DNA from 3 places in the Leptolyngbya sp. CCY15150 genome. Region 1 is predicted to be linked to each of the others. Evidence: predicted binding sites of a transcription regulator. Region 1 holds the regulator's gene; each other region holds the start of a gene.
What was found. The regulator HrcA, encoded in region 1, represses chaperone genes, less so after heat shock. The targets are predictions, from matches to a motif close to ANTTAGCACTCNNNANTNNNGAGTGCTAANT.

Region 1 (10,634 bases):
GCAGCAGGGGATGGTGACGATCTATAGCTGTAGCCCTCGGGAAGCGTCCTATGAACTTGAGGCGCTGGGGCACGGTTCCTTTACCCATGCGCTGCTAGAGGGACTGACGCTTCAAGGGGCGAACAATTGCGCCACGGTGGAACGGTTGAACCTGCATCTGCGGTATCAGGTGCCGAACCTGAATGCCCGGCATGGCAAGCCAAAGCAGACGCCCTATACGGCCGTGGAGCCGCTGTCGAAGAATTATCTAATCTTGCTGCCAGAGCAGGCGACGGTGCAGGATGTGCTGACGCTGAAATCGGAAGCGCAGGATGCGGAGCTGAATAATCAGCTTGACTTGGCGAAACAGCTTTGGATTCGGGTGCTGGGAGCATCAAGGGCAGATCTTCAAGCTATTACTGCACTAGAGCGAATTGCTCTAAAGCGGGTTCGTGAATTCAGTTCTCCCAAGCCAACTTCCTCAGTAGCCGGACAGCGTAGCCAAGAGCGTGCTTCTACCCCCGTGGTTGAATTTGAGGTAGCAACGCTCGAAATTGCTCCAGGATTGTTTGGCTTGGGAACTAAGCTAGTCCGCCAGACTCGTCAGGGTCGCACTGAGTACCGTCAAGAATCGTTAGGTCAAGGGGTGACGCTAGATCTGATGTTGATGCCTAGCGGTACGTTTACTATGGGTTCTCCTGATGGTGAGGGATACAAGGACGAACAGCCCCAGCATTCAGTCACTATTGCGTCCTTTTGGATGGGCAAATATCCCGTGACCCAGAGTCAATGGCGTACTGTCTCAGCCCTGCCTAGGATCGAACGTGATCTTGATGTCGATCCAGCCAGCTTTAAGGGGGACAATCGCCCGGTGGAGAAAGTGAGCTGGTATGATGCGGTGGAATTTTGCCAGAGACTGTCAAAGCATACGGAGCGAGAGTATCGCCTGCCCAGTGAAGCCGAGTGGGAATATGCCTGTCGGGCTGGGACTACAACGCCATTTTATGTTGGCCCAACGATCACCACAGATTTAGCGAATTATAACGGCAACTATACCTATAGCAATGGTTCGACGGGAATCTATCGAGAAGAAACAACCGAGGTCGGCAGCTTCCCGGCTAACGCCTTTGGCCTGTACGATATGCATGGCAATGTTTGGGAGTGGTGCCTCGATCACTGGCATGATACGTATCAAGATGCTCCAACTGACGGCAGTGCTTGGGTGGCGGGTGGCGATAATGCTTTGAGAGTGCTGCGGGGCGGTTCGTGGAGCGGCAATCCGAGGAACTGCCGCTCGGCGAATCGTGGTTGGTTCGGTCCGGGCGGCAGGTACAACTACGTCGGGTTTCGGGTTGTCGTCTCCTCGGCGTGGGCTCTTTCATAGCCCTTTACACTTTTTAACTCTTTCCCTTTACACTTCTTCATGGTTTCGCGCTGTGCGCGATCGATTTTTTTTGCGATTTGGGTGATGTAGAAGAGCGCTACTGCTGACGAGTTAGATTTGATTGTCCCCGATCGGGATCTGAAATAATGATGGGTAAAACGAGGCGATAGACCATGGCAGACGGCGATCAGCTTTGGATTTTGACCGAGATTGAAGACATCGACGAAACCGTGATCATTGAAGGGCAGCGATCGGGTCGGCGGGATACGGGAGGCGGCTTTGATCCAGTCGACACCGTGGAGCAAACCACCACCGTCACGCGCCGCAAGCGGGTATCGATTGATGCTCAGCTTGTGAAAACTCAGATGGAAAGTATGCTGGCGATCGTCAATGACCTCTTCAGCCAAGCGGAGACCACCACGGGATTGCGCCTCGATGAAGTGGAATTGTCGGTGGATATTAGTGCCGAGGGTCAGATCAGCATCATCGGCAATGGTGGCAAGCTGGGCAATAGCGGCGGCATTAAACTGAAATTCACCCGTCCGGTGTAGGGTTTTCAAAGCCCCTCTACCGACCTGGGAAAGGAGTTTGGGGTGAGGGTCTTGGAGTTGCGTTTGTTCGGGAGCGATCGCCCTTGATAAGCTGCGCCACCCTTTCCCCCTCATCCCCCAGCCCCTTCTCCCACAAGGGTAGAAGGGGAGCAAGAGTGCAGAGAATGGGTTGCTTTCAAAGCCCCTCTACCGTTCTGGGAGATGGGTTTGGGGTGAGGGTCTTCTGCTCTCTCATCCTGATCATGAGCTGCATGGAATGTAGGAAGGAAGCAGCTTGCATCGGAGATAGACGAGGATATGCGTGCTTCACAGGTTACGGCTTGCACGTTGACCGCGATCGCTTGGGGCGTAGGACAAGGGGCAACGGCCCACGGTCAGAGCGTACCAGAGGCTCCCCCAGAGCCCGTTCCCGTTTATCCGGGGCAGACATCAGAGTTCGAGTCGATGGGAACGGGGATCGTGCCCCCTGAGGGAGAGGTGTATCAAGAATTTTCCCCCGTGGAGAAGCTGGAGGCGGAGGTTCAGGAGCAGGCTGAGGAGCCGGCGGTTGAGGTAGAGGATCCTGTGGAGGATGAGCCCATCCAGGATCGGCAGGAGCGATCGCCCCTCCCGACTGTTGAGGAACCCAAGGAACCGCCGGCCCCGTTGCCGGTCTCGGAACCCGCTCCGGTTGTTTCATCCTACGATCGCCCTGTGGCCATGCCTGCAACCCAACCGGTGGATCAGTGGCGGCAGGGCAGTGGTTTGGCTAAGGTTGTGGCCCATGGGGGCGATCGCGTCCCCGACTCGGAACCCATGGTGCGCACCCAAAATACCTGCGGGCGATCGCCTCAGGCGGTACCCATTCCTAGCCTGGCCCAGCGCATGGCGGAACGTCTGCAGCGCAATCGGCGGGATAACGGTTCGGCAGCCGATTGCCCTTTTCCCAAATTCACCACTACCAAAGTTCTCTATCCCGCTGCTAAGGCCAATGGATCAGGAGCGATCGCCCCCACCTCTCCCCTTGGGCGTCTGGCGGCAGGAACCTGGCGATTTCCCTTGTCCATCGACGCGCCGGTTACCTCGTCGTTTGGTTGGCGGATTCACCCCATCTCGGGCGATCGCCGCTTCCATGACGGCGTAGACTTTGGCGCACCGGAGGGTACACCCGTGTTAGCTGCGGCAGCCGGACAGGTGCAGTCGGCGGGCTGGATGGGAGGCTATGGGCTGACGGTGGTGGTAGACCACGGCTCTTCCCAGCAGACGCTCTATGCCCACTTGTCTAAGATTGTGGTGGAGCCAGGGCAGCGCGTTGAGGGTGGTGCCTTGCTGGGGCAGGTGGGCAGTACGGGTAATTCCACTGGGCCCCACCTGCATTTTGAGCAGCGTCGCTTGTTGGATCACCAGTGGGTGGCGGTGGAGCCTTTGGGGGCCGATAGTGCCGATGGTGTAGAACTACCAGGGTCGGAAACCGTGGTCTTGGCTGCGGCTACGTCGGGTATGGATGCAGCGGTGCAGGCCCTGCCCACCGTGCGGGTCGCCGCTACGCCCACGAGCCTAGCTCCTTGCAAAGACTCCTGCGGAGAAGCGCCCACCTTGCAGGCCGTTGCCCTGCCCAGTTTGCCACCCCTGCCGGAGGTGCCCGATGGGCCTTTCCTGCCCTCCACTACGCCGGTAGTGGAACTCTCCCAAGCGCCCCAGCCCTTGGCAGATCGGGATTCCCAATCTTTTGTCGGCTGGCTAGAGGACTGTCAGGCCTTGATCGATCAGGGTGACTATGGTCAGGCCTTGGCCACCTGCGATCGCGCCATCTCCATCAATCCGCGCAATGCCGAAGCCTGGCTGAGTCGCGGGCGACTGCTGATGTCCTTGGGGCGTTATCCAGAAGCGATCGCTGCCCTCACCTATGTGCTGCACCATGAGCCGAACTCGTCTCAGGTGCTCACCGATCGCTGCAGTGCCTATGCCCGCCATGGCAATGTGATCAGCGCTGTGCGGGACTGCGATCGCGCTTTGGAACTGAATCAAGAGTGGGGCGATCGCTCCCCAGCGTTGGCCTACCAACATCGAGGTTTACTCTATTTACAAGCAGGCGATTACGACCAAGCGATCGCCGACTTTAATCAGATCCTGGCCCAAGACCCCGACCATTCCCTAGCCTTGACCTATCGCTGTCGAGGGGAGCTGGGGCTGGGGCAAACCGAAACGGCCTTAGCCTCCTGCGATCGCGCCCTGGAGCTGGATCGCCAGTGGGGCGATACCTCCCCCGCCTTGGCTTGGTACCATCGCGGGTTGGTGCTCACTCAGCTTGAACGTCCCACCGATGCCCTTGCCGCCTACGACCAAGCGATCGCCCTCGAACCCGGTCAGGCGTCGTTATGGACGCATCGCGGCTTGCTCCTAGAACGCTTGGATCGGTTCGATGCGGCCCTCATCTCTCTCCAGCAAGCCACCCAGCTAGCTCCCAAGTCTTCCCTGGCCTGGCTGCATCAGGCCACGGTGCTGAATCGTCTCGACCAGCCGCAGTCCGCCTTGGTGGCCGTTGAGCAGTCCCTGCAGGGCGATGGGCAATGGGGTGATCAGGACATCACCGAGGCCTGGACGGCCCAGGCCCAAGCCTATGTCGGTCTGCAGCGCTACGAGGAAGCGATCGCTGCTGCCGATCAGGTGATCAGCCACCAGCCCAGCCATGGGCCAGCCTGGGGCCATCGAGCCGTGGCTCTGGGGCAGTTGGGGCGGACGGGAGAGGCCCTAGCGGCCATCAGCCAAGCCCTAGAGGTTCAGCCCCAATCCCCCGATCTTTGGTTACAGCAGGGGCAGATTCTTAGCCTGACCGGGCAGGAAGCAGAAGCGATCGCTGCCTATGACCAAGCGCTCAGCCACAACCCGTCCCGTTCCCTGAAACTGGATCTGTTGACCCAACGCAGTCGCGTCCTGTGGCGCTTGGGTCAGTTCGACGCAGCCCTAGCCACAACCCAGGAGGTGCTCAACCTCGATCCCACGTCCCTTGAGGGATGGCACATTCAGGGCATGGTGTTGCTATCCCTCAACCGTCATGCCGAGGCGATCGCTGCCTATGACTACGCGATCGCTCTGGATCCCAAGAGCATTCAAGCCTGGACAGGCCGCGGCTCTGCCCTGCGCTTTGCCGGTCAGGAAGATGCCGCCCAGCAGGCCTTCCGGCAAGCCGACGATCTCCGGCAAGCCCTGCGGCCAAACGCTCCAGCGCCGTCGCCCTCCTGAGTGGCGAGTTCATACGATAGGATAGACATAGGGTGAGGGCGATCGCTCCCCAGATGCTCCTGAACGTTGGCAGGAATCCTCGTCTCGTATGCAGGGCTACAGTTGGGGTAAGGTGCGATCGTTATGATGCACACCGAACCCGGTTATCTCATAGTCGAAGGTTAGGTATATGACCTCATTTGCCAGTTCCACTGCCCGGTCAGATCTAAGCGAGTTACGTCGCCTCAAAGGCCTCCTCCCCCCTGAGCTGCGGAGTTGGGTCACCGTTGAAGCCGCCATTGATGTGACACCACCGCTGATCACCTCCGAAGAAATTGGTAAAGATCAGGTTGAGGTGCAGATCGACTTAGAAAAGTGGGATGCCCTAGCCATTGATCAGCGTAATTTACTGTTTTGGCATGAAGTTGCCCGCATCCAAAACGACACCATTCCTCGGGATGGCTGGGAAATGGCGGCCCTTGCCATTGGTCTTGGGGGTGCGGTGGGAGAACTGTGGGTGCAGGATGGCCTCCTCCTTGTCCTAGCCCTAGCGCTCTGCGGCTTCTCAGGATTCCGTCTCTATCAACGCAACAACGGCAGTAAGGTGTTGCGGGAAGCCATTGATGCCGATGAAAAAGCGATCGCCCTGGCCACTCGGTTTGGCTATACCCTGCCCAATGCCTACAAGAGCCTGGGAAGCGCCCTCAAGGTGTTGGTGGAGCAAACGCCGAAAAAACGCGCTCGCCGTAAATATCAATCTCGCCTAGATGCCCTGAAAAAGAGCGCCGCTCGGGCGAAATCCAAGGCCAAGTCCATGCGCAGCGAACCTGCCTATTAAGGCAAGACTGCCTGAGATGCCAAGGGGGAAGGTTAGGATAGGAATGGCGCAGTTCTCTAGCCCGCGCGGCGGTGAGGGAATGCCGCCATGCCCACTGTGCTAAGCAAGTGAATGACTGACTCTCTAACGCCTCCCCTCTCCCGATCGCCCTTGCCGAATAAGGGGCGATCGCTCACCCTCGCGGTCATTGGCGATGTCCATGATCAATGGGACATCCACGACGAACAAGCCCTGCGCCACCTCGGGGTTGATCTGGTGCTGCTGGTCGGCGACTTTGGCAACGAAGCTGTATCTGTGGTGCGGTCGGTGGCGGAGATGGCCTTGCCCAAGGCGGTCATTTTGGGGAACCATGATGCTTGGCATACGGCCACAGCTTGGGGGCGGCGCAAATGTCCCTACGATCGCAAGCTTGAAGATCGGGTGCAGCAACAGCTTGATCTTTTAGGCGCGGCCCACGTGGGCTATGGCAAGCTCGACTTTCCAGACTTAGGGCTGAGCATTGTCGGTAGCCGACCCTTTAGCTGGGGTGGCCCAGACTGGCGCAACAAGTCTTTCTATCGCGATCGCTACGGCGTGGAAAGTTTTGCCGCTTCCATCGAAAAAATTGGAGCGGCCACCCAGCAAACCAGTGAAGAGGTGGTCATTTTTATAGGTCACTGCGGCCCAGCAGGATTAGGCGATCGCCCTGAATCGCCCTGTGGTCGTGATTGGCTGCCCATGGGCGGCGACTATGGTGACCCGGATTTTACCGGAGCGATCGCCCAGGCTAAGCAATGGGGTAAATCTGTTCCCCTGGTCACCTTTGGGCATATGCACCACAGCCTACGCCATACCAAAAAACGGTTGCGCGAACGGTTGGTGCAGCAGGACAACACCGTTTATCTCAATGCCGCCAGCGTGCCCCGGATCGTTGCCACAGACTCGGGCTGGCTACGCAATATGTCGTTGGTAACCCTGGAGAACGGAGTGGTGACCAGGGCAGCGATCGCCTGGGTCGATCCCACCTATACGATCCAGCAAGAAGACGTACTCTATGCGGCCGATCCAGTCCTGCCCTAGCCTCCAACAGGCCAAGCTTGCTCCAGCCGCTTCGCCAAATCCACAATATCGTCATAGCGAGCGATCGCCCCCAGCCACTCCCTAGGCAATCCCGCCAGACCATAGGCCAACCCTGCCAGTCCGCCGGTCACCGCCGCTGTCGTATCCGTATCGCCCCCCAAATTCACCGCCTTCAGCACCGCATCCCGATAGGATTGAGTGGTTAATAGACACCAGAGAGATGCTTCCAGGGTGTGAATGACATAGCCTCCAGAGGTGATGGCATCTTCAGGCAACTGGTCAATCTGACCCGTCGCGATCCGGGCAAACTCTGGCCACTCTGCCACAAAGGGCGGCACTTGGTAGAACGACGTCACCTGCTGCACGCCCGTCTGGTAGGCCGTCGCTAGATCATCGCCCTGTAGCAGCCGCACCGCAATGCTGATGTATAGGCCACAGGCGATTTGCGATCGCGGATGGGCATGGGTAATACAAGACACCGCATGGGTCTGCTGAATCACCTGCGCTAATTCCCACCGTGAGGCACAGAAGGCCATCGGCAAAATGCGCATCAACGAGCCATTGCCATTGTTGCTCTCACTCTTGCCCCCAGCCTCAACTGCCGGTACACCGCGCTGCAGCTGAGCGATCGCTTGCTGAGTGGTACCACCAATATCAAAAACATTGCCGTGGGGCGTCCAGTAGGCATCTTCATACCAACGCCGAAAGCGATCGCCGATATCCTCCGGATCAAACCCAGTGCATAGGCTTTCTGCCAAGCACAGCATCAGCGAACTATCGTCTGACCAGGTGCCCGGTGGCTGGTTCCAGGTGCCATAGCCGCGCATATCGGTCACTGGATCCTGTCGCCGCTCTGCCCGACTGGTGAACTCCACGGGGACGCCGAGGGCATCAGCCACACAAACGCCGAGTAACCCGGCCATCACTGGGGATTCTCTATCAACCATGGAACTCTCTGATTGTAGGGGTAGTAGGTGTCAGTAGGAGGACGTACCTGTGGGTGAGCATTTCGACGGTGCTCTATGCTCACATCCGGATGAGACGAGGGGTGAGCGGAGTTGAAACCCGGTACCTTCGCTTCATGGAATGGCGTCCACCGGTTAGGTAGCCTGGCTCATGACATCCGATAAATGATCCGCCGCCGCTTCCACCAAGGCGATCGCATCTTCGTAGACCATGCGCGTGGGCCCCAACATGCCAACACTGCCCACGGGCACATTATCCCGTTGATAGGTCGCAGAAACCAAGGCACAGGCATTCATGGGCTTAATGGGATTTTCTGAACCAATGCGCACCACCACCCGTTTGCGCGGCGTTCCCGGATCCGTCGTTTCAAAAATCAGCGGCCAAAGCTGATCTTGCTCCTCTTCTAAAAGCTGCATCAACGTCTGCACTTGTTGCAACTCAGAAAATTCTGGCTGTCGCCGCAGCACTTCCGCCACGCCGCTGACCAAAATCTGGGTGGGTATGGGAGTTTGGCTACGACGGCTGAGCTGGTTTAGGGATTGTTGCAACAGGCTGGCATACTGTTCAAACTCCCGTCCCAGTTCTGTCCAGTCTAGGGTAGACAAGTCACTCAGCGATCGCTCTCGCAGTTGCTGGGTCAGGAAATTGGAGAGAATTTGCAACTCCCGGTCAAGGCTTTCTGGATCGGTGGGCGTGTCTAACTGCGGCAGGGTGATCAACACCGACTGGGTTTCGTAGCAATCGAGCACCACCACCAGCATGATCCGCCGCGTATCCACCTGCACGAGCTGCACGTGGCGCAGATGGGCCGTGCGCGACTGGGGTAGGGTAACCAGGGCAATGTAGCCACTGATGTTCGACAAAATCTGGGCCGCATGGCGCAGTAGGACATCCACGCTGTAGGTTTCTGCCTGTAGCTGATCGGACAGGAGTTGATCTACCTGACGGGCGATCGTGTCGGATGGCTTAATCAAATGATCGACATAGATGCGATAGCCGGAATCCGACGGCACCCGGCCGGCAGAGGTGTGGGGTTGATAAAGCAAACCTGCCTTCTCCAACCGCCCCATGGCATTGCGCACCGTCGCCGAACTGACGTTGAGATTAAATTCTTCAATTAACGCCCCAGATCCAACCGGCTTGGCCGTTGCCACATAGTGACGCACGGTGGCCCAAAGAACCTGCTGTTGGCGATCGCTTAGCTTAATATGCATAGCCGATAAAATCTTAAAGCTAAGTGAAAACAAAAATGGATAGAGATGCTACGTAAGACTGTAGCGTTCTCAATGACACCGCGATCGTAGCAAGAACTACGGGGGATCCTAAATTCCATCAGGTTAATACTGGGGAATACTGGGATCGACGCGGATCGCGTAGGCGGCAATGCCCCCTGCTAGGTTCTTGACGTGCGTGAAGCCTTGATGTGCCAACCACTGACACATATGTGCCGATCGTATCCCGTGATGACACATGACAATGGTCTCTGTGTCTGGGTCAAGCTGCGCTAGAACTTGGCCAGACCAAGCTTCAAACTGACTCAAGGGTAAATTCACAAAGCCCTCTAGATGAGCGATCGCTACCTCTTGAGGCTCCCGCACGTCAAGTAACTGGAGGGGCGCGACGACCCCTGGATGGTCTTGCCGCTGGGCGAGATACTCCGCAAAGTCTTCTACGCTGATCTGAGGCAAGGGCTCGTAGGATTGGGCAAACATGAATCGTTAACGTGAGTTGTTATGAAAATCTAAAATCTCTTACCCATTAACCTAGCAAAGTTTGGCAAAATCCGTGATCAATGATCCATAACGAGGATTCATATCGAGCATCTTATCGATTCAGATCTCAAACGCCAACAGCGGCATCCCAGAGGACACCGCTGCACCAAATGTTCTATGCACTTAGCCTGAAGACCCTCATCCCAACCGTCTTCCAGGGCGCTAGAGAATCTGTGAAAGCACCTAATACCACACTCTCTGACTCCCCTTCTCCCCTTGTGGGAGAAGGGGTTGGGGGATGAGGGGAAACGATGGGGCAGCTAACCAGGGCTAGAAGGGAATGTCGTCGTAGTTAGGTTCGGGGTCAGCGGGAGGCTGATAGGCCGGGGGTTGATAGGCCGGGGCTGGCGGAGCCGCAGGGGGCGCGTAGGGAGCTGGGGCTGTATGGGCAACGGGGGGCGCGGCAACGGGGCGAGGGGCCGGTGTCGCAGGCGATGAGCTGGATGCTGCGTCGGAACTCGTTTGGATCGAGGTGGTTAGTAGGGTATCCGCGCCGAGGGGGTAAATGCGCTGAATGGTCATCTCGGCCAGCTTTTCCTTAAAACCTTCAGGACGCTCGACGGTATTCATGCCCAACCGTCCTTCGAGGACAACGCGATCGCCCTGGTGATATTGAGCCTGGATGCTCTGAGCCAAGTTGCCCCAGCCCACAGCCTTAATGGTTTCCATGGGGTCGTTATCGCGGAGCCCCGGAAATTGCACGACCAATTCTGCGATCGCGGTTTGCCCGTCTGGGGTATAGCGCAATTCAGGATCTTTGACAATTTCCGCCATCAAAATAAAGTTATTCATTCCTTCGTCCTCAAGATTACAAGCACCCTGCTGAAGCAGTGAGTGGCGATCGCTTCTAGGTTTCCCTCAGCAGCTACAGTAATACACTTTCT
Region 2 (10,634 bases), on a different contig from region 1:
ACCGATGACGCCTGCCAGGAGAACCGTCGCATCCACCACGTCGCGCCACTCTTCACCGCCTGGATTCTCTAGGGCAGCGGCGGATTTTTGGAACAGCAGGTCGCGCAAGACCCGAGCTTGCTGCACCGCTGCCACAATCAAGGTTTGTTGGGAATGACCGCTGCTCACCGAGGCTTCATACCATTTGGCGATCGCATCCCCAATGCCGGCAACCAGGGTACGGCGCGGCGCAGTTTGCACCAGGTCGTAGTCCAGCAGCAGCAGATCGGGGCAGCGATCGAGGCTGACGTCGTAGAGAAATGCGCCTTGGTCAGAATAGACGTTGGACAGCGCTGTCCAAGCGGCACAGGTGGCGGCTGAGGTGGGAATCGTGACCACGGGTAAGCGGGCCTGATGGGCGACGAGTTTAGCGGCATCTAGGGCTTTGCCGCCGCCCACACCCAGAATCACATCGGCTTGATGCTGCTCACGGGCCTGGTGTAGATGGGCTAGGGCCGATTCGCTACAGTCGTCGCCATAGGCCGCCTCGGCGATCGCCAACCCCTGTTGGACGAGGCTTGGGTGTAGATCTGGAGCGACTAGGGCCAGGGTGCGATCGCCGCCAATGATCAGCGGCCGTTGACCGATCTGGGCCAGGATGGAGCCTGCCTCAGCCAAAAGACCTGCCCCACGCATAATACGGGCTGGGGCCACCATCAGGCTAGGAAAGATGGCTGGAGAAGAAGCGGATTGAGGCGATAGACGAGTCATAGACGGGATGGGGTCGTAGGAGACGGCTAAGATACCCTGCAGTGTGGGAGAGCGATGTCTCCCGCCAGGCTAGGGCGATCGCAATCAATGAAGGCAAGACTATCCATGGGGCGATGGATCCAGCGCAGGTTTGTGTACTGGATGACATCAGTCTCAAGTAAAGACCAATTTACTATACTCAATGGTTACTTGCGGAGACTTTCTTGGATTGGCAGCAAGGTTCAGCGGAATCGCTTAGGAGTCGGTGTTGGGTGCTGGCGGAATGGCGGCGAGGCGATCGCTGTAGATGGTGACGTCTAGGTTCTCATCGGTACGATCTCGGAGCGATCGCTTGATTTGTCCTAACACCAGCGGCTGGGAAACGCCTTCCTCAGGATGGAGCACCGTGCGGGCGAGGATGGTGAGCTGGCGATCGCCGCCGCGACCGAGGCGACCGGGGGAGAATAGGTTGCTGGCGGCCTGTTTGAGGGTGGCGTCCAGTTCCGTCTCGGTGATGGTGGCGGGAACAACAATCACCGCTTGGGTTGCACCGGAATCAAACACGGTGACGTAGCGCACCGCACCGGGCACGCTAGTCGGCACAATCGGCCCCAAACTGAGGGCGAAAAGCCCCCCCGTGAGAACGCCCATAAAGCCCGTAACCCCCACAAGACGAAAGCGAAACCCCCACTTGAAGGCAAAGCTCAAGAGCATCAAGCCTGCAAAGGCCAGGGTCGTGATGCCAAACCATTTCGCAATCACCAAAAAATCAGCCGTACTTAACATAAATCCTCACCCTATCCCACTAAAACTAATTGTTGATGGCGTTATTGCTCATGGCGCGATCGCCCCTAGAAGGTTCACCTACAGGTCAATACGGCCTGGAGCACCTTAAAGATCTTCGTTGCTGACAAACTCAACTGCCTCGGTCTGTCCTGCCTGTTCGAGGGCGGCCTTCAGGGTATGCCAACCCAGATTGGCGCATTTGATCCGCACTGGAAATTGCGCCACCCCCTGCATGACATTCAGCTTGCGCAACTCTTTTGGGAACTCCGCATCGCCTTTCATCATGGCTTGAAACGTTTGCACCATCTCCAGCGCTTCCTCACAGCTTTTGCCCCGCAGCGCCTCGGCCATGAGATCTACCGACGCCATGGAAATAGCGCAGCCTTCGCCCTCAAATTTCACATCGTCGATGGAGCCATCGGCCTCGTTGAGCTTAAGGCTGAGTTCGATGGTGTCGCCACAGGAGGGATTATGCCCGCGCTGGTGGCGATCGACGGGGCTGGTGGTGCCGCGATTGCGGGGTTTTTTGTACCGTTCCAAAATCACGGTTTGGTATAGATCCCGGAGATCATTCAATGCCATGGTTGCCTTGGGGGTGCTAGGATACCTGCTCTGATCCTATCAGGGTTACGAGCATTCGGGGGCCGGGGCGATCGCTCTCGGGGCGACTAATTGCCCTGCTGGGTAGGGCGCAGGAGAATATCGTGCACCTGCACATGGGGCGGCTGGGTGAGCAGATACTCTAGGGCATTGGCGATGTCGTTGGGGCTGAGCACTGGAAACTGGTCGTAGGTGGTTTGGGCTTTCTGAGCATCTTGGTAATACTTGGCCGCAAACTCCGTTTCCACATAGCCAGGGCTGATGGACGAGATGCGGATTGATGATCCGGCAGCCCGCAGTTCCTGCCGCAGACCCTCGGTGAGCGATCGCACCGCAAACTTGGTACCGGAATAGAGCCCGCTAATGCTGGGCACGCGATAGCCAGACATGGAGCTGATGTGGACAATATGGCCGCGATCGCCCCTGGCTTGCATATCCTGCAGGGCTTCCCGAGTGCAGATGCAGAGGGCCAGCACATTCACCTCCAGCATCTCTCGCCAGGCCTCGGTGTCGCCGGTCATCAAGGGCGCATTGTGCCCCAGACCAGCATTGTTCACCAAAATATCGACACCGCCCCACTGGCGGCGCAGACTGGCAAACATCTGGAGAATGTCCGACTCTTGGCGCAGGTCAACGGTCTGGGCTAACACCTCTGCTCCACCCTGCCGCAAGTCGCTTGCCAACTCATCTAAGCGATCGCTGCGCCGGGCACAGATCGCTACCCGACAGCCGGCCGCCGCCAACCGCCTTGCCAGCGCTGCGCCGATGCCGCTAGATGCACCGGTGACCAACGCCACTTGTCCTGCTAGAGATGACCCCATCCTGAACCTCCGATCCCACAAACCGGTATGGTAACAGGTTCATGGTTATCTGCGAATCCGCTAAGCGATCGCCACTCGGGTAATCCAAGACTCATACTGGGGATCCCGCCCTTCGGTGATGGCGGTGAGCTTGTCGCGCAGGAGGGTGGTGATGGGGCGATCGCTCGACAGCTCATAGTTTTCAATCCGGCGCACCGGGGTGACCTTGGCCGCCGTACCGCTGAGGAAGACTTCATCGGCAATCAGCAACTCGGTTTTATCGATTGCCCGTTCAATCACCGGAATGCCCAGATCCTGCGCCACCGTGAGCACGCTATCGCGGGTGATGCCTTCCAAAATATCTTGATCAAAGCCGGGGGTGATCAGCTTGCCCTGACGCACCATGAAAATATTCATCCCCGAGGCTTCACAGACCTTCCCCTGGGTGTTCATCAAAATGGCTTCGTCAAACCCTGCCGACACCGCTTCCGTTTTGGCCATAGACGAGGTGATGTAAGCGCCGCTAATTTTACCCCGTAGCGGCAGGCTGCGATCTTCCTGGCGATACCAGGAACTAATCCGGCAAGCCACCCCCTCCGGTGAGAGATAATCCCCCAGCTCTAGCCCATAGATAAAGAAGTCTTTTTCGACGTTATGCAGCCGAGGCGCAATACCGAGATCCGAGGTGTAGACAAAGGGGCGAATGTAGAAAGATGTGCCAGGCTGATTTTTTTGCACAAACTCCACGATGGTGGCGGCAATCTTGCTGGCGGGCAGGTCGTATTGCAGGAAACGGGCGCTATCGCTGAGGCGCTGGGCATGGCGATCCAGCCGGAATAGTAAGGCATGGCCGGGATGTTGAGGATCGGGGATGCCCCGCAGTCCGCCAAATGCCCCAGTTCCGTAGTGCAGCGCATGGGTGGCGATCGATAGGTTGGCGTCCGCAAAGGGAACAAACTCATTTTTAAAGTAGGCAACGGGCAGAAAGGTGTGCATGGCAACGACTATCCTCTAAACGATGGGCGAATGATCGACGGACATCGGTCAGCCGAAGCGCCGATCATTCTAGGAGCGATCGCTCTAAACTCCTTGGCTAGACACCCTGGGGCCGTGCAGCATGGAGACGGTCTCCGGAGCGACCAATGATGCAATTCTCTAACTAATCCTATCCTGAATCGTTGACTGGCAAGACTTGCGGTAGTGAGTATCTTATGAAGGAGATTCCGGTTAGCAGGGTCTAGGATGGAATTCCTTTGTGCCACCCCCAAAGGTTGTCTGTTGAGCCAGGGGTGATCCCAGGCGATCGCTCATCATGGAGAGAACCGGTTGGATCGGTGACTTGGATTCGGTGACTTGGATTCGGTGACTTAGATCAGTGACCCTGCCGAGTCTTCGGTGACCCTGCCGAGTCTCATGCCAAACCTCAAACGTTCTTAACATGTCCCACGACGGTTGACTCCTATGGCTTCCCTCGACTCTTCCTTAACGCTGCGTGATGGCTTGGAACGCTACTACCTCGCCAATCCGGATGTGCCCCGTGGCCAAGATATTCAAGTGGGCTGGCTGCATATTCCCTGGCAAGACCTGCAAAAGCACGACATCATGCATGTGGTTACCGGCTACAGTACGGCGCTCAAGGATGAGCTGCAGTTGATTGGCTTCTTGCTCACGGCGCTGACCTGGAAACGGCCTTGGTATTTCTACCTGCAAAGCTTGGGGGTATTTGCGGAACTGTTGGGGCGATCGCTCTTGGGGCGGCGCTATGGGGCAGATTACTACTGGCCCTGGCACGTCTGTCGTTACTACAGGCTGGGCATTCAGCAGGGGCTGAGGGTACGCAAAAAGATTGATGCTTACCTCGATCCGGATCTGATGATGGATCACAGTCTGGGTTCGTTGCGGCAGGAATATGGTATTCGCAATGCCGGAGCTTGGGACTAATCAACCAGCCGTCTTATGTTGACGATGTTGACGGGTAGCTTGTCCAATCTGCGCAACTCTGGATGGGAACGAGCTGCTCTAATAAGACGTGGTTGACCCTGTTTTCAACCAGCTTGGGCAAGATCTCCATCCTGAAAATGGCTGCTTATCAGCGCCATCCTACCCGTCGGGACAAAATCTCGGTACAATGCTGAGACTGAAAATTTTGCCGCCCATGCGGTGAACTGCCCCAAGGAAAGGGTCTATGCCGAATGCAGATGTGATTGGCTTGGGAAAATCAGGACTAGCGGCGGCGCGCTTGCTGGCTCGCCAAGGCTGGACGGTGACGCTCAGCGATGCCAAAACTTCCGATGCGCTGGAACAAACGCGATCGCTCCTCGCGGCGGAGGGCATCACGGTGCGCCTCAATCACCGTTTGGATCCCAGTCAATCCCAGAGCGATCGCATTGTCGTGAGTCCCGGTGTGCCCTGGGATCTGCCAATGCTCCAGCAGGCCAGGGATATGGGGATTGAAACCATGGGGGAGATGGAGCTAGCTTGGCGATCGCTCTCCGACCGTCCTTGGGTGGGCATCACGGGCACCAATGGTAAAACCACCACCACGGCGCTGGTGGCGGCGATTTTTCAAGCGGCGGGGTTCCATGCTCCAGCCTGCGGCAACATTGGCTATGCGGCCTGTGAGCTGGCTCTAGCGGAGAAACCGCCGGACTGGGTGATTGCGGAGGTGAGCAGCTATCAGATCGAATCCTCCCAAACCCTCGCCCCCCACATCGGCGTATGGACAACCTTCACCCCCGATCACCTCAGCCGCCACCATACGTTGGCCAACTACGACGCCATTAAAGCCAAGCTGCTGCACCAGTCCCATCATCAGGTGCTCAACGGCGATGATCCTTACCTACGACGCACCGGGGGCGATCGCTTTCCGTCGGCCTGTTGGACGAGTGTGCAGGGCAAGGCGCAGGTGGTCGCCCATCCCGAACGGGGAGTGTATCTAGATGACGGCTGGGTGATGGCTGGGGGGCAGCCCATCGTCCAAGCTAGCGATCTGCGCATGGTGGGATCCCATAATCTTCAGAATTTGCTGATGGCGGTGGCGGTGGCCTGGTTGGCGGAGATTGACCGGGAAGCGATCGCCCATGCCATCCAAACCTTCCCCGGTGTGCCCCATCGCTTGGAGCATATTGCGACCTGGCAGGGCATTGACTTTATCAATGACAGCAAAGCCACCAACTACGACGCAGCGGAGGTGGGCTTAGCGGCGGTGGCGGCTCCGGTGGTGTTGATTGCCGGTGGGGAGGCTAAGGCGGGGGAGGATGGCGCTTGGCTCCAGCGCATTCAGGACAAGGCCATTGCGGTGTTGCTGATTGGCGATGCGGCTCCGTCCTTTGCCGATCGCCTGCAGCAGGTGGGCTATGGTGCCTATGAGGTGGTGGGAACGATGGAGGCAGCGATCGCCCGGGCCAAGATCCTCGCGCCCCAAAGCGCGGCAAACACCGTACTGCTCTCCCCCGCCTGCGCCAGTTTTGACCAATATCCTAACTTTGAAGCCCGAGGCGATCACTTCCGCCAGCTCTGCCAGACCCATTTGTAGGTACGAACCCAGCGTCCTAACCAGTTAGCGATCGGGTGCGAACGATTGGAGATCTGACGGATCAGATCCATCCCGGAGTTCGGCTTTCCCTCCACCCTAGCTATTAGCACTCGCGACCCTAGAGTGCTAAATTCTACAGTGGAGAGCTACGAAAGAAATCACGTATGGTTAAGCTGGTTAAATTTAATGAAGCATCTCGTCAAGCCCTAGAACGAGGCGTAAATGCCTTGGCTGACGCAGTGCGGATTACCCTAGGGCCCAAGGGTCGCAATGTTGTATTAGAAAAACAGTACGGCGCACCCCAGATTGTCAATGATGGGATTACCATCGCGAAGGAAATTGAACTGGAGGACCCCTACGAAAATACCGGCGCTCGGCTGATTCGTGAGGTGGCCTCTAAAACCAAAGACTTGGCAGGAGACGGCACCACGACAGCGACGGTTCTAGCCCAAGCGATGATTCGCGAAGGTCTGCGCAATGTGGCAGCGGGCAGCAATCCTGTCAGCCTACGCCGGGGGATCGAGAAAACGGTCAACCACTTGGTGGCGGAAATTAGCAAAATCGCTAAACCCGTGGAAGGGAATGCGATCGCTCAAGTGGCTACGGTGTCGTCGGGAAGCGATGAAGAAATTGGTCGCATGATCGCTGACGCCATGGATAAAGTGGGTCGCGATGGTGTAATTACCGTCGAAGAATCGAAGTCTCTGGCCACGGAGATGGAAGTGGTGGAAGGGATGCAAATCGATCGCGGTTACATCTCCCCCTACTTCGTCACCGACCAAGAGCGGATGATCTGCGACATGGAAAATGTCCGCATCTTGATCACCGACAAGAAAATCAGCTCGATCCAAGACCTCGTCCCCATCCTGGAACGCATTGCCCGCGAAGGCAATCCTTTCTTGATCATTGCGGAAGATGTGGATGGAGAAGCGCTGGCGACCTTGGTGGTCAACCGTCTACGCGGCGTGCTCAACGGTGCTGCCATCAAAGCACCGGGCTTTGGCGAACGCCGGAAGGCCATGCTCCAAGATATCGCCATCCTCACCGGTGGTCAGATGATCTCCGAGGAGATTGGTCTGAGTCTTGATATGGCGTCGATGGAAATGCTGGGCGTGGCCCGTAAGGTGACCATCACCAAAGACACCACCACCATCGTGTCGGATGCCGGGAATGCATCGGATATTGAGAAGCGGGTGGGCCAACTGCGCAAGGAAATGGAGCTGGCCGACTCCGACTACGACAAAGAAAAGCTGCAGGAACGCTTGGCGAAACTCGCTGGCGGTGTGGCTGTGATCAAGGTGGGTGCGGCGACTGAAACCGAACTTAAGGATCGGAAGCTGCGCATTGAAGATGCGTTGAATGCAACCAAGGCTGCGGTGGAAGAAGGGATTGTTCCCGGTGGCGGCATTGTCCTGATTCACCTAGCTCAGCAACTCGGTGCCTTCAAGGCAACCCTCTCGGAAGATGAGCAGCTCGGTGCAGATATCGTTTGCCGCGCCCTAGAAGCTCCCCTGCGTCAGATTGCCGACAATGCGGGTGCAGAAGGCTCGGTGGTGGTTGAAAAGGCCAAGGAAACCGAGTTCAACGTGGGCTACAACGCCCTCACCGGTGTGTTTGAAGACCTCATCCAAGCAGGGATCGTGGATCCGGCGAAGGTGGTGCGCTCTGCTCTGCAGGATGCGGCTTCCATCGCGGGTATGGTGATCACCACGGAAGTGTTGATTGTTGAAAAACCTGAACCGGCTGCAGCAGCTCCCGATGGCGGCATGGGCGGCATGGGTGGCATGGGCGGCATGGGCGGTATGGGCATGGGCGGCATGGGCGGCATGGGCATGATGTAGTCCATGGCGGTCGAGTGACCCAGCAAGCGGAGGGGCGATCGCCCCTCCGTTTTGTGCTATCTACCCTTTTGCGGTATCTACAATCTGACAAGGCTTGATTACAATGGAAGCAGCACCCTATCAGAATGACTAAGCTCTTCTCGGGGCATTTCATTGCCCTGACCCTTGTCCATGCTATTGAAATTTCTCTAGGTCTATGACAGCTCAAATACTAGTTGAAAAAACAAAATTAGAAACGCCACCCCTGACCTTGCACTATCTGGGCGATCGCGTTCTGCGGCAGCCAGCCAAGCGGATTGCTAAGGTGGATGACTCTGTACGGCAATTGATCAAAGAGATGTTGCAGACCATGTACAGCGAAGATGGCATTGGTCTAGCGGCTCCTCAAGTGGGGGTGCATAAGCAACTGATTGTCGTGGATTGCGATCCAGAAAATGCAGCTTCGCCTCCCCTAGTGCTCATCAACCCGGTGATCAAGTCTTCATCCCCCGAAACCTGTGCCTACGAGGAAGGTTGTTTGAGTATTCCCGGTGTGTACCTCGGGGTGACGCGCCCGGAGGTGATCGAGGTGGCCTATAAAGATGAGAATGGTCGTCCTCAGCGGTTAAAAGCAAAAGGACTGCTGTCCCGCGCAATTCAACATGAAATCGATCACCTCAACGGTGTCATGTTTGTGGATCGGGTAGACAATGGTATTGCTTTGACCCAAGCTCTGGATAAGCAGGGTTTCTCGATCCAGGCAGTTCAGGCCATTTCGGCGTAGTTCCTGATGGTGGGTTGATACCTGAGTTGTCGCCTGAGTTGTCGTTGGTTGTTATATAAGGACAAGATCTGTTGTGACTCCAAAAAGTGGTGCGTTTTTAGCGGTATCCTGCGTGGCGGCGATCGCTGCGGTAGGTTCTGTGTTTGAACTATCGTCGGGTACTCCCCAACTAGGGGCTGCACCCACCTCGATTATCCTCGCCCTGAGCATTCCGCTAACCGTCGTTATGTTCTTGGCGGCCGTGCGCGACGCGAAAGCGAACCAGGGTTAGAACGCTAGTTGTCCCTAGACTAGGAGCCGACTAGGGTACCGACCAGTAAACCCATGACTGCCCCCGCTGGTACGAGCTGCCATGCGGGGGTTTTAAAGCGCAATAGGGCCACCAGGGCGGCGATCGCGATCGCGATGGTGATCCCGGACAGCACCACCGTGTCTTGGGTAAAGGCTGTTTGGGCTAAGGGCACCGATGCGGCGGCCACGGCCCCAATCACAGCGCTGGTCACTCCCCGCAAAAAGGCCCGCACCCAGGGACTGCGGCGGATGCGAGACAGGATGGGTGAAGCCAGCATAATGAAGGCGAAGGATGGCGTAAAGATGGCGATCGTGGCGATCAGGGCTCCCACAACCCCCGCCACTTTATAGCCCACAAAGGCTGCGGTGATCACCACGGGGCCGGGCGTAAGCTGACCAAGGGCAACACCGTTGATAAATTCAGTACGGGTGAGCCAATGGAGGTGATCCACCACCTCAGCTTCTAAGAGCGGAATGATCACGAGGCCGCCGCCAAAGATGAAGCTGCCCACCTGCAAGAAAAAGCTGGCTAGTGGCAGGGCATAGTCCTGCAAGCGCTCCAGACCCCAGAAACTAGATAGGGCTAAGACTTCCCCCGGAACGCCTACGGTTGCTAGGGTCAACGACATGGTGGGCAGGAGCGGCAGCAGCCAGGCCGAGTTGACGGGAGGATTGGGCGGTGTGCTCATTCTCGGGCCGTAGATCACCAATCCCAAAATGCCAGCGATGATGAACGTCAGCAGCACATTGATGGACAGGGCCAGCATAACCACGATGGTCGCGATCGCGATCGCCCCTCCTATCCAGTCCCGTAGGGTACGTTTGGCCAACTTCCAGCAAAAGCCGACGATGATGGCCACGACGACCGGGGAGATGCCTAAGAACAGATATTCTAGCTGGGGCAGGCTTTGAAACCGAAAGTACATCCAAGACAAAAACACCAGAATTAGAAACGCTGGCGTGATGAAGCATAGCCCGGCAATCAAGGCACCAAGCTGTCCGGCACGGACATAGCCGATGTAAATGCCTAGTTGGGTAGAGGCTGGCCCCGGCAGCATTTCACAAATCGCTAGCCCTTCCGAGAATTGCTCCGTCGTCAACCACTGCCGCTGCACTACCACTTCATCAAGCTGCATGGCGATGTGGGCTTGGGGGCCGCCAAACCCGGCTGCGCCCAAGCGCAGAAAGAGTTGAGCCAGGTCTCGGAGGCGATCGCGTTTCGTGTTCATGAAGTTTGTCGATAGGAAGATGGGGAATGCCGAGGTGATCATACCAGGGGTAGTTGTCCA
Region 3 (10,634 bases), on a different contig from region 1:
AGGCGAGCAGCTCATCAGTGACCTCAACCCAGATTTTAAAAAGCCAACGTGGCAAATGGCTTTCAATTCCGATGATCCCCAAGGCGATCGCCCGCCATCTGAGGCACCCTTGTGGCTAGGAGATGCGTTCAACTCCATGGCCGTCATGCCCGAGTTGTCTACGCCTTTGTCGGTAGACGTCACCTACGTCCCGCGCTTCCACCTGCCCCTGCCTGAGGGAGTAGAGATGCCATCGGCCTTTCAGCCCATAGCCTCCGATCATCAATGCATGCCCTTCCCAGGCGAGGAGGTGGGCCTGCTCACCAGACCGGTATTAGCCAACGACAAGCACCAAGCCAGCTATCAGGTTTGGGTGGGTAAATATCCAGTGTTCGAACTGCCCACGGAAATTCGAGCCGATTGGGTGGCGCAGCGACTACGCTACCAGTTGGAAGAATTTTCCTTGGAGCCCATGAATGTGCGGCTCGTGCAGCGCGATGGCGTCCCGACGCTGTATCTCAACGATCAATTGCTGGTAATGGTGCATGATGACCTAGCGACAGCCTATGATCGCAGCGCCGATCTTCTGGCGATCGCTTGGGCCAACAATTTACTGATTGCCCTAGGGCAATCCCCCATGTCCCTCGTCGAAGCCCAAACCCAGCTTTATGGTCTTGCCTACACCGGGGAAGTCATGGATGGTCTGGCATCTTGGTATGGCCCCTATTTCCACGGTCGCATCACGGCGACAGGGGAAACCTTTGACCAAACCGAGCTGACCGCAGCCCATCCCTCTCTGCCCTTTGGCACGTACTTGGAGGTGATCAACCTAGACAACGACCAATCTGTGATCGTGCGCATTAACGATCGCGGCCCCTACGTAGGAGAGCGATCGCTCGATCTGTCTCACCAAGCAGCCCAGTGCATCAACAGCGAGGGAAGCGGAGTGGTTAACTACGAAGCCCATGTGCTGGCAGCCCTTCCCCAAACCCCTCCCACGTCGTCTGCCGCCCTCGTGAATGATCACCTGATTGCCCAGGCTCAAGAGCGACGGCAGGATAATCCGTCTTAGGGGTGCTGGTGCCATGGTTTGACCTTAGAGCTACGGGAGAAACACCCCCTGGTTGAGATCTGGTTGAGATCGGTAGGTGCGATCGCAAGAACAGCTTGGTCTAAACCTAGCTAGAGGAGGCATTCAGGAGCGATCGCCCTTCATCCCTTACAGTTCTAGACAGGTTTGTGAGCCACCCAATACTTGCTCATGAAATGGGTTACGGTCGGTTCCACCGTGAATCCGGACGTTTCTAAACGTTTCACCAAGTCATCGGTCACATAGTGGCGGTAGTAAGGTTCATGGAACATTTTCGGGAAGTTGCGCATGTTCACCGCAAATTCAGGAGAATCACTTTCCTGAATCGAGTCACAAATGACCAGCGTTCCCCCCGGCTTCAGCACCCGAAAACATTGATCGATCACAGCTTGGCGGGCTGCCGGCGGCAGTTCATGAAACAAAAAGACACAGGTTATTCCATGAAAATAGCCATCTTGGTAGGGCAGTGCTTCTGCATTTGCCTGGGCCAATTGGGGCAGCTCGCCCGGCAGTTGAGATAGATGTTGATTAGCCTTGCGGAGATAGGCAGGCGACAAATCTGTTCCATAGAGTGAAGCTTGGGGGAAAGTGCCGCGCACAAACCGCAGCGTTCTCCCGGTTCCGCAAGCCACATCCAGAACTCGCAGTTGGCTGGGCAGCACGGTGCTAAACGCCGCCAGCCCCTGTTTCAACGGTGCCAGGACTCGCCGCCGCATGGCATCGGCGGAGCCATTGAAGAGAATTTCTACCTGCAGGTCATAGAGGTTAGCAGAAAGATCGCTGAGATAGCCATTGGTTTGATGGTGAAAATTCTGCAAATAGTAGCTGGGATAGGCCTCGGTATTGATCGTCGTGTCAAAGTCTTGATGACGTTTTTGCTTAGCCCGCTCCCAGATGATGGGCATATCCATCACTAACAGGGGATAGAACCGGAAAAAATCATCCCAGGGATTATCAAACAGCAGCTCGACCGGATACACACCCTGCTCTGCATCATGCCAATCCGTCTCCAGTAAAACGTTGAGTCGCTGATGAAGCAGAGCCAGAATATCTGCGGGCAAGGAATCGGTTTGGCGGTCTTCGAGAGGAGAAAAAAAGCTGAGCATTTGACTGCTCAGGGTCTTATGGGCTAAACCAAATGCGCTCTTGCCTTGCTGAAACGTTTGATAAGCCAGCTTAGTCAGGGTATCTGTCATGGGATTGCTTAGCAGAAATTCATCGATTCACGGTTTACTGTAAATAAGTGTAACGAAGAAATGAGGGTCAGTTCAGCCGAGGATGGAAAACTCCTCAGAAATGGCAGATCCCCTTTTCGGTACAATTAGGGCGATAGATCAATCAGTTGAGAGATCCAAGGGATAGGTATATGCGAATTTTAGTCATGGGTGGCACCCGCTTCATTGGTGTGTACCTCACACAGCTTTTGGTTGAGCAGGGGCATGAGGTGGTGCTGTTTAACCGAGGCAATCGGCCCGCTCCGGTTGAGGGCGTAGCCCAGATCCATGGCGATCGCCAAGATGCGGATGACCTAAAGCAAAAGCTTGGTGATGAACGCTTTGATGCCATTTTTGACAACAATGGCCGCGAGCAGCGCGACACCCAGCCGTTGATTGACCTTTTCAATGGCAAGGTGCAGCATTTCGTCTACGTGAGTTCCGCAGGGGTCTACCAAAAATCCGATCAAATGCCCCATCTGGAGGGAGATACGGTTGATCCCAACAGTCGCCACAAGGGTAAGTTTGAAACCGAGGCCTCCTTATTTGCCCAAGCCGTACCGTTTACTTCAGTGCGTCCGGTTTATATCTACGGCCCCCAAAACTACAATCCCCTTGAAGCCTGGTTTTTTGATCGCATTGTGCGAGATCGCCCCGTTCCTATCCCCGGCAATGGGCAGCATCTCACCCAGTTGGGTCACGTGTACGATCTAGCTATGGCCATGACCCAGGTTTTGGGCAATCAGCAGGCCGTTGGTAAAATTTACAACATCTCCGGCGATCGCTACGTCACCTTTGATGGCTTAGCCCGCGCCTGTGCGATCGCGGCGGGCAAAGATCCCGAACAGCTCCAGATCGTCCATTACAATCCCAAAGACTTTGACTTTGGCAAAAAGAAAGCCTTTCCCATGCGCGTGCAGCATTTCTTTACGGATATTCATCACGCCCAAGCTGACCTAGGCTGGCATCCGAAGTATGACCTAATCGCTGGCTTGAAAGATTCCTTCCAAACCGACTACCTGGCGAATGGGGGCGATCGCAGCCCCGTCGATTTCAGCCTAGATGATGAAATTCTAAAAAGCGCATAGTATTTCCAGGGGGGCAGGCTACCTTTACCACCAGCACTGGATCGGATACCCTGAATGTGTCCTTTGTAACTCAGTAGGATAGCGCTATCCTAACGCTAGGATAGCGATCGCCCTCAAGTAGCTTGGCGCTGCATCGTCAGTTTGGCCCACGGGCGGGACGGATCATGGTTGTGATCCTCTCGCTAGATGCAACAGCTAGCCTACGGAGTTCGTTTAGCCATGGGAATGTTACCGTGGCGATGCGGATATAGGTCACGCATATAGGTTACGCATACGGTTCACAGATTCAGGTCACAGATTCAGGTCACGTATACAAGTCAGCGATCGCACTGGATCAGAGCGTGTATGGCCCACAAAGTTCATCAACGTGCCGACAGGTAACTCCATGGCAGAACTGGTGACATCACTGACAGGGCGGATGGCTAGTACTCTGAGGCATCAGTAACCCGCCTATGTGCTGAGGCGGGAAACCTGGTGTGTCCTAGACTTCCTTTTCGTTTTTCTGTCCTCGTTCTTCTGCCTTGCGGCCCCAGGAACTGTGACCTTGTTCATGCATCCGTCCGAGTAGCCATGCCCAATTGATTCATTCACTGGAATCTATGAACGCATCCAGTTTTCAAGACTCGTCTCTGTATGAGCTAGCAGCCAGCATCGAGCAGGTTTCCCAACCCCTGCAGGTCAGTCCCACCACGTTCAAGTCGATGCTGTCGGCGATCATGGATGTGCTCAGTGAGGCGCAAGAACCCGCAACGCTGTGGATGAAGCTGCCTCGGGGCTATGCATGGTCGAGTGAAGTCGAGCGCTACCAACGGTCGGCCCATCCCGACAGCGCTATCTATATTCTTAAAAATCCCCAATCTGCCTACCATACCCCTGAGGAGAGCGATCGCCCCCCCTCTCGCCCCGTAAGCGGCGACTCCAACATCTTCGACTGGGACTCCGACGCGGATTCAGACATTCATTTTATCGAGCCCCTGCCCTCGCCGTTTACAATCTGTTCGGCGACCTCCCTCCCCCTAGCGGCCCATAGCCAACTGCGACGGGAATATTTTTTGATGGTGCGATCGCCTCGATTTTCCGTCCTGCTGCTGGCCCATCGTCCGCGCAGCGTCCGTCCCAGCACCAGTCCTGACCCGGCACCTCCCAGTATTCGTCCCCAAACCACGGCAATTTTGAGTGATGAGGGTAACCCCAGTCGGCGGAAACACCCCCTCCTCTGCATTTGCTCCTTTATTCCCCAAACGATTCAGCAGGTCTTCTCCGGCGTGCATCAGGCGATTCAGGCAGGACAGCTCAGCGAACCCAGCCCCGAGGGTCAGGCGCTGTTGGAGCAGTGGGATAACCTCACCCAAGGGGAGGCGATCGCCCCCAGCCCAGCCCTGCTCGGACAATTCTACAGTCGACAGATGTTTTACCAGGAAGAGCTGTGGCATCGTAGCGCCGCCGATCGCAAACTATCGGAGCAAGTCGCCACCCTCCAGCTCGAATGCGAAGGCTTAACCAATCGTCTGCGGATCAAAGATGAATTCCTCAAAAACGTGGGGCAGGAGATGCGCACCCCCCTCACCACCATGAAGACAGCCCTGACCCTGCTGGAATCGCCCAACCTACGGCCGCCCCAGCGCCAGCGCTACATGGAGCTGCTCACCAAGGAATGCGATCGCCAGAGTGCGTTGATCACCAGCGTTTTAGACCTGATGCAGCTAGAAGACCATGCCGACCATGCCCTGATGCAGCCGATTCGTCTATCGGACGTGGTGCCCGGCGTCGTCAGCACCTATCAGCCCCTCGCCCGCGAACGCGGCATGATGCTGGCCTACACCATTTCCAGCGATCTACCCGCCGTGTCTTGTTTGCACAAATGGCTCAGCCAGATTGTCATCAACCTGCTGGATAATGCGATTAAATTTACCCCCCCCGGCGGCGAGGTCTGGGTGTCTGCCAAGCAGCAGGGTGACTACATCCAGCTTGAATTTAAAGATACCGGCGTGGGAATTGCACCGGCAGAGCTATCGCGAGTTTTCCGGCCGTTCTATCGCCTACGGGGCCATCAAGAAGATCAGTCGTCTGGGCCCGGCCTAGGATTGTCCATGGTGCAGCAACTGGCCCTCAACTGTGGCGGTTCGGTATCCGTGCGTAGCCGACCCGGGGAAGGATCGATCTTCCATGTCCTCCTACCGATTTACAATACCTGAGGGCTGAGGCCGTCAACCCAGCAATCAGCATAGCGAGGCATAGGACGGTGAGAATTTGGCAAGCGGACATTTATCGTCGCCCCCTACGGGATGAGGCGGGCAATCCTTTATGGGAAGTTGTGGTCTGTGAGGGCGATCGCGCTCTACTGATCGCCGCTTGCCCCCAACCTTCCCTCAGCAGCGCATGGCTGACGGCGCAGATCACCACCGCCATCAATCTCCATGGCCAGCCCGATCGCCTCCAGGTGTTTCGTCCCCAATCCCTTAGCCTGCTGGAAACCGCTTGCCAGAGTCTGGGCCTATCGGTGGAAGCCACCCGCCATACCCCCCAGCTCCACGCCCTTTTGGAACAGCGGGCCCTAGACTATCCCCACCTGCCCAACTACACCGGGGAAGCCTACGACCCCGTCGCCCTCGACCGCCCGCCGCCGCTGCCCCTGGCCGATAACCTCTGGGGAGAAAGCTGGCGCTTTGCGGCGATCGCTGCCAGTGACCTCGACCTAGTGTTTGGCGATCGCCCCATTCCCATTCGCGTTTGGCCCGAAGCCTTAACCCCCCAAAGCCTAAAACTTGCCTCCACCACCATGGTGCCCGGTGTCGTGATTTACGGGGGGCGGCAGTCTATGGCCCTGGCCCGCTGGCTGGAGCAGGCCGATCCAGTATCGCTCCACTACATACCCGGTGCTCCCGATGGACTGATTCTCGAAGCTGGTTTGGTGGATCGCTGGATTCTCACCACCTTTGATGATCCCGAAGCGATCGCCGCCGGACAGACCTATCAACAACGCCTACAAACCAGCCAGGGTCTACATTTCCTCCTAGTACAGCCCGATGACTCTGGGGTCACCTACACCGGCCTATGGCTGCTGCAAACGGCAACCTAACCGTAGCCATGGGTAACTTCAAGACCGCTTCAGTTCGGGAAACCGTACTGATCAGTAAGTTGCGGAGGCCTACCTCAGTCCGTTAAATTAGCACTCAGGAGGTGAGAGTGCTAATCCCTCATTCCTCACTGCCCTCGCTTCACTACGAGTTGCGATCGCAGTGGCTACGACTGCTCAATCAACCAGGTTGATCTGAGAGAGCCGTAGCATCCGTTAAAACTTATATGCCTTGCACACCGTGCAATTCTAAGTTTTTTCTATTACACCGACGAAGTTGGAGAGTATTCCTATGGCAGCAGTATCCCTTAGCGTTTCAACCGTTAAGCCCCTAGGCGATCGCGTTTTTGTAAAAGTGAACGCATCTGAAGAAAAGACCGCTGGTGGCATTTTGCTACCAGACACCGCTAAAGAAAAGCCTCAGGTGGGCGAAATTGCCGCCGTTGGCCCCGGTCGGCGCAATGATGACGGCTCCCGCCAAGAAGTCGAAGTGAAAGTCGGCGATAAAGTCCTCTACTCCAAGTACGCAGGCACTGACATCAAGCTCAGCGGCGAAGAGTATGTTCTCCTGTCCGAAAAAGATATTTTGGCCGTCGTTGTATAGACGCCATGAGATTTGAGGGCTAGACGATCCCTGGGTTCCGAAGCGATCGCATGGTCAAATTAGCACCTCACTCAATCCCTGCATTTCAACACATCACTCAACACTTGAAACTGAGAACTTTCTAGGACATCGAACACTATGGCTAAGCGCATCATTTACAACGAAAATGCTCGTCGTGCTCTCGAACGCGGAATTGACATTCTAGCCGAAGCAGTGGCAGTCACCCTAGGGCCCAAGGGCCGCAACGTGGTGCTAGAGAAGAAGTTTGGCGCACCTCAAATCGTGAACGATGGTGTCACCATTGCCAAGGAAATCGAACTAGAAGACCACATCGAAAACACCGGTGTGTCCTTGATTCGTCAAGCGGCGTCCAAAACCAATGATGCGGCTGGCGACGGCACCACCACCGCCACCGTCTTGGCCCACGCCATGGTTAAGGAAGGTCTGCGTAACGTAGCCGCCGGCACCAACGCTATTTCCCTGAAGCGCGGTATCGATCGGGCTACGGCATTCTTGGTTGAAAAAATTGCTGACCAAGCCCGCCCCGTGGAAGACTCCAACGCGATCGCTCAAGTCGGTACCATCTCTGCTGGTAACGATGAAGAAGTGGGTCGCATGATTGCCAGCGCCATGGACACCGTTGGTAAGGAAGGCGTGATTTCCTTGGAAGAAGGGAAATCCATGACCACCGAGCTAGAAGTCACCGAAGGGATGCGCTTTGAAAAAGGCTACATCTCTCCCTACTTCGCCACCGACACCGAGCGCATGGAAGCGGTGCTGGACGAGCCCATGATCTTGATCACCGACAAGAAAATTGCCTTGGTGCAAGACCTTGTGCCCGTGCTAGAGCAAGTGGCTCGCTCCGGTCGTCCCCTGCTGATCATTGCAGAAGACATCGAGAAAGAAGCCCTAGCAACCCTGGTGGTCAACCGTCTACGCGGTGTGCTGAACGTGGCTGCTGTCAAGGCTCCTGGCTTCGGCGATCGCCGTAAGGCCATGCTGGAAGACATCGCCGTGCTCACCGGCGGTCAACTGATCACCGAAGATGCTGGTCTGAAGCTCGACAACGCCAAGCTGGAAATGCTCGGCAAAGCTCGCCGCATCACCATCACCAAAGACACCACCACCATTGTTGCAGAAGGCAACGAAGTGGCTGTGAAGGGTCGCTGTGAACAAATCCGTCGTCAAATCGACGAAACCGATTCCTCCTACGATCGCGAAAAACTGCAAGAGCGCTTGGCTAAGCTCTCCGGCGGTGTGGCCGTGATCAAGGTCGGTGCTGCCACCGAAACCGAAATGAAGGATCGGAAGCTGCGTCTAGAAGATGCCATCAACGCGACCAAAGCAGCCGTTGAAGAAGGTATCGTCCCCGGCGGCGGCACCACCCTGGCCCACTTGGTTCCTGACCTAGAAAGCTGGGCTAGCACCACCCTCAGCGGTGAAGAACTAATCGGCGCAGGCATTGTGGCTCGGGCGCTCACCGCTCCCCTGAAGCGCATTGCTGAAAACGCCGGTCAAAACGGTGCTGTGATTGCCGAGCGCGTCAAGGAAAAAGACTTCAACATCGGCTACAACGCCGCATCCAACGAATTCGTTGACATGTTTGAAGCTGGAATCGTGGATCCTGCCAAGGTGACCCGTTCCGCTCTGCAAAACGCCGCGTCGATCGCTGGCATGGTGCTGACCACCGAATGCATCGTGGTTGACAAGCCCGAATCGAAAGAAGCGGCTGGCGCTGGCGCTGGCGCTGGCATGGGCGGCGACTTCGACTACTAAGACTACGGTCTCAGGTCTTTCCCCTAGGCTGGTTCCTAGGGGACGACCCATGGGGCGATCGCAGATCACCATCGCTGGCCACAGTCACTGATCACTATCAGCGATCACCATCGCGGATCACCATCACTGATCACAACCAGCGATCACAACCAGCGATCGCCCCTTCAACCTAGGTTGATCCAATGCGCTACTCGACAACGGGTAGCGCATTTGTTTGTGTAAAGAGAGGGGAGTTTGCTAAACTCAAGCGTTGGATTCACCAGCACAAGTTACTACAATAAGCACAGTTAACCCATGAGGAGTGCGATCGCATCTCATCTACCAGATTCTCTAGGGTTCCCAGGTCATCGGAATGAGGAGCGCTAGAACCAGGAATGACAACCGGGCTGATTCTAATCACGGCTATCTTGATACTCGGCGGTGTCATTGCTACATTGGGCGATCGCATTGGAATGCGCGTGGGCAAAGCGCGTCTGAGTTTATTCAACCTTCGTCCCCGCCAGACAGCCACTGTCATTACTATTTTGACCGGTGGTGTAATCTCGGCCTCGACCCTAGCCATCTTATTTTTAATCAGCGATCAGCTGCGGACTGGGGTGTTTGAACTCCAGAAAATTCAAGACGATCTAGCCATGGCGGGAGAGGAATTAGACGAAACCCAGGCAGAAAAATCTCGGATTCAAGATGAGTTAGAGCGATCGGTGAATGAGCAGCGGCAGGCAGAAACCCGGCTGCAAGACATCAACCAATCCCTGGGGGATGCGATCGCCCGCCAACGGCTTACCCAACAGCAGTTAGAGCGCACTCGCAATAATCTAGATCAGCTAGAAACTAATTTCCGCCAAGCCCAAGATCAGTTGGCAACGGCCTCCCAGCAGGCGGAGCAACTGCAGTCAGAAATTCAGATTATTCAGCAAGAACGGGCCCAGCTTTTGGCCAATCGAGAGCTAGAGCTGGCAGAACGGGATGCGGCGATCGCTCAGCGAGATGCAGCGATCGCCGAACGAGAAACCCGTCTGTCGGCCCTAGAAGAAGAACAGGCCGAGCTTCAGCTCGACATTGCCGCTCTAGAACGAGAATTTCTGGGGTTGCGCCAAGGTAATGTGGCTCTTTTGCGCAACGAGCCCCTGGCTTCTAGCGGGGTGCGTTTGCAAAACCCTGACCTAGCCAGTGAAGCGGTCAACCGTTTGCTGAATGAAGCCAATCGCGTGGCAACCCGCGCCATTCTGCCAGATATTCTTGCCGCTGAGCAAGAGCAGGTGATTCAGATCACGGTAGCGCAGGTTGAGCAAATCAAGGAGCAAATTCAGGACGGCCGCGAATATATTGTCCGAATCTTTTCGGCTGGCAACTATGTGGTGGGTGAACCCTGCGTCTTGGCTGGAGAAGCCTGTGTTCAGGTCTATGCGGTTGCAGCCTTTAACCGGGTTATTTTTCAGCAAGGAGACGTGATCGCAACGGTTTCCGTGAATCCATCGGAGCTAAGCAACGTCGAGTTGGTTGAACAGTACGAATTGCTCATTTCCGCCAGCCGCTTTCAAGGCCGCCAGGCTGGGATTTTGGCTGAAACGATCACGATTGCCGGAGGGCGATCGGAGGCAGCGATCGCTTTCTTCCAGCAGCTCCGGCAATACAGCGTTCCCATTGAAATTCGCGCCGTGGCTGCCAGCACCATCTCCACCCCTGGGCCCCTAGAAATTGACCTGGTTGCTGTCCGCAATGGTCAAGTGCTGTTTAGCACCGCTACTATTGAGAACACGCCATAGCGGTGGGGCGATCATCCCTCAGCGCTGGGGCTACCAAGGAT

Region 2: a site for HrcA is predicted at 6,552-6,582, ahead of groL (chaperonin GroEL). Genes of this name have one in related genera too.
Region 3: a site for HrcA is predicted at 7,140-7,170, ahead of groL (chaperonin GroEL). Genes of this name have one in related genera too.

What each region holds. Positions count from the first base shown of each region.
Region 1 is NZ_JACSWB010000157.1:10,115-20,748, forward strand. It holds gene JUJ53_RS25455 (SUMF1/EgtB/PvdO family nonheme iron enzyme) at 1-1,363, shown strand, start outside; gene JUJ53_RS07675 (hypothetical protein) at 1,537-1,914, shown strand; gene JUJ53_RS07680 (tetratricopeptide repeat protein) at 2,212-5,136, shown strand; gene JUJ53_RS07685 (DUF3318 domain-containing protein) at 5,306-5,953, shown strand; gene JUJ53_RS07690 (TIGR04168 family protein) at 6,065-7,012, shown strand; gene JUJ53_RS07695 (ADP-ribosylglycohydrolase family protein) at 7,009-7,959, opposite strand; gene hrcA (heat-inducible transcriptional repressor HrcA) at 8,113-9,192, opposite strand; gene JUJ53_RS07705 (rhodanese-like domain-containing protein) at 9,316-9,690, opposite strand; gene JUJ53_RS07710 (single-stranded DNA-binding protein) at 10,021-10,542, opposite strand; gene JUJ53_RS07715 (mannose-1-phosphate guanyltransferase) at 10,616-10,634, opposite strand, start outside.
Region 2 is NZ_JACSWB010000147.1:71,113-81,746, forward strand. It holds gene JUJ53_RS05875 (iron-containing alcohol dehydrogenase family protein) at 1-750, opposite strand, end outside; gene JUJ53_RS05880 (Ycf51 family protein) at 985-1,515, opposite strand; gene sufU (Fe-S cluster assembly sulfur transfer protein SufU) at 1,621-2,097, opposite strand; gene JUJ53_RS05890 (SDR family NAD(P)-dependent oxidoreductase) at 2,184-2,936, opposite strand; gene JUJ53_RS05895 (branched-chain amino acid transaminase) at 2,997-3,911, opposite strand; gene JUJ53_RS05900 (hypothetical protein) at 4,377-4,856, shown strand; gene murD (UDP-N-acetylmuramoyl-L-alanine--D-glutamate ligase) at 5,101-6,450, shown strand; gene groL (chaperonin GroEL) at 6,615-8,291, shown strand; gene def (peptide deformylase) at 8,488-9,054, shown strand; gene JUJ53_RS05920 (hypothetical protein) at 9,128-9,325, shown strand; gene chrA (chromate efflux transporter) at 9,345-10,574, opposite strand.
Region 3 is NZ_JACSWB010000172.1:66,224-76,857, reverse strand. It holds gene JUJ53_RS11340 (septal ring lytic transglycosylase RlpA family protein) at 1-1,051, shown strand, start outside; gene JUJ53_RS11335 (class I SAM-dependent methyltransferase) at 1,207-2,265, opposite strand; gene JUJ53_RS11330 (NAD-dependent epimerase/dehydratase family protein) at 2,436-3,371, shown strand; gene JUJ53_RS11325 (ATP-binding protein) at 3,971-5,566, shown strand; gene JUJ53_RS11320 (Tab2/Atab2 family RNA-binding protein) at 5,614-6,450, shown strand; gene groES (co-chaperone GroES) at 6,740-7,051, shown strand; gene groL (chaperonin GroEL) at 7,190-8,827, shown strand; gene JUJ53_RS11305 (DUF3084 domain-containing protein) at 9,202-10,593, shown strand; gene JUJ53_RS11300 (CHAT domain-containing protein) at 10,624-10,634, opposite strand, start outside.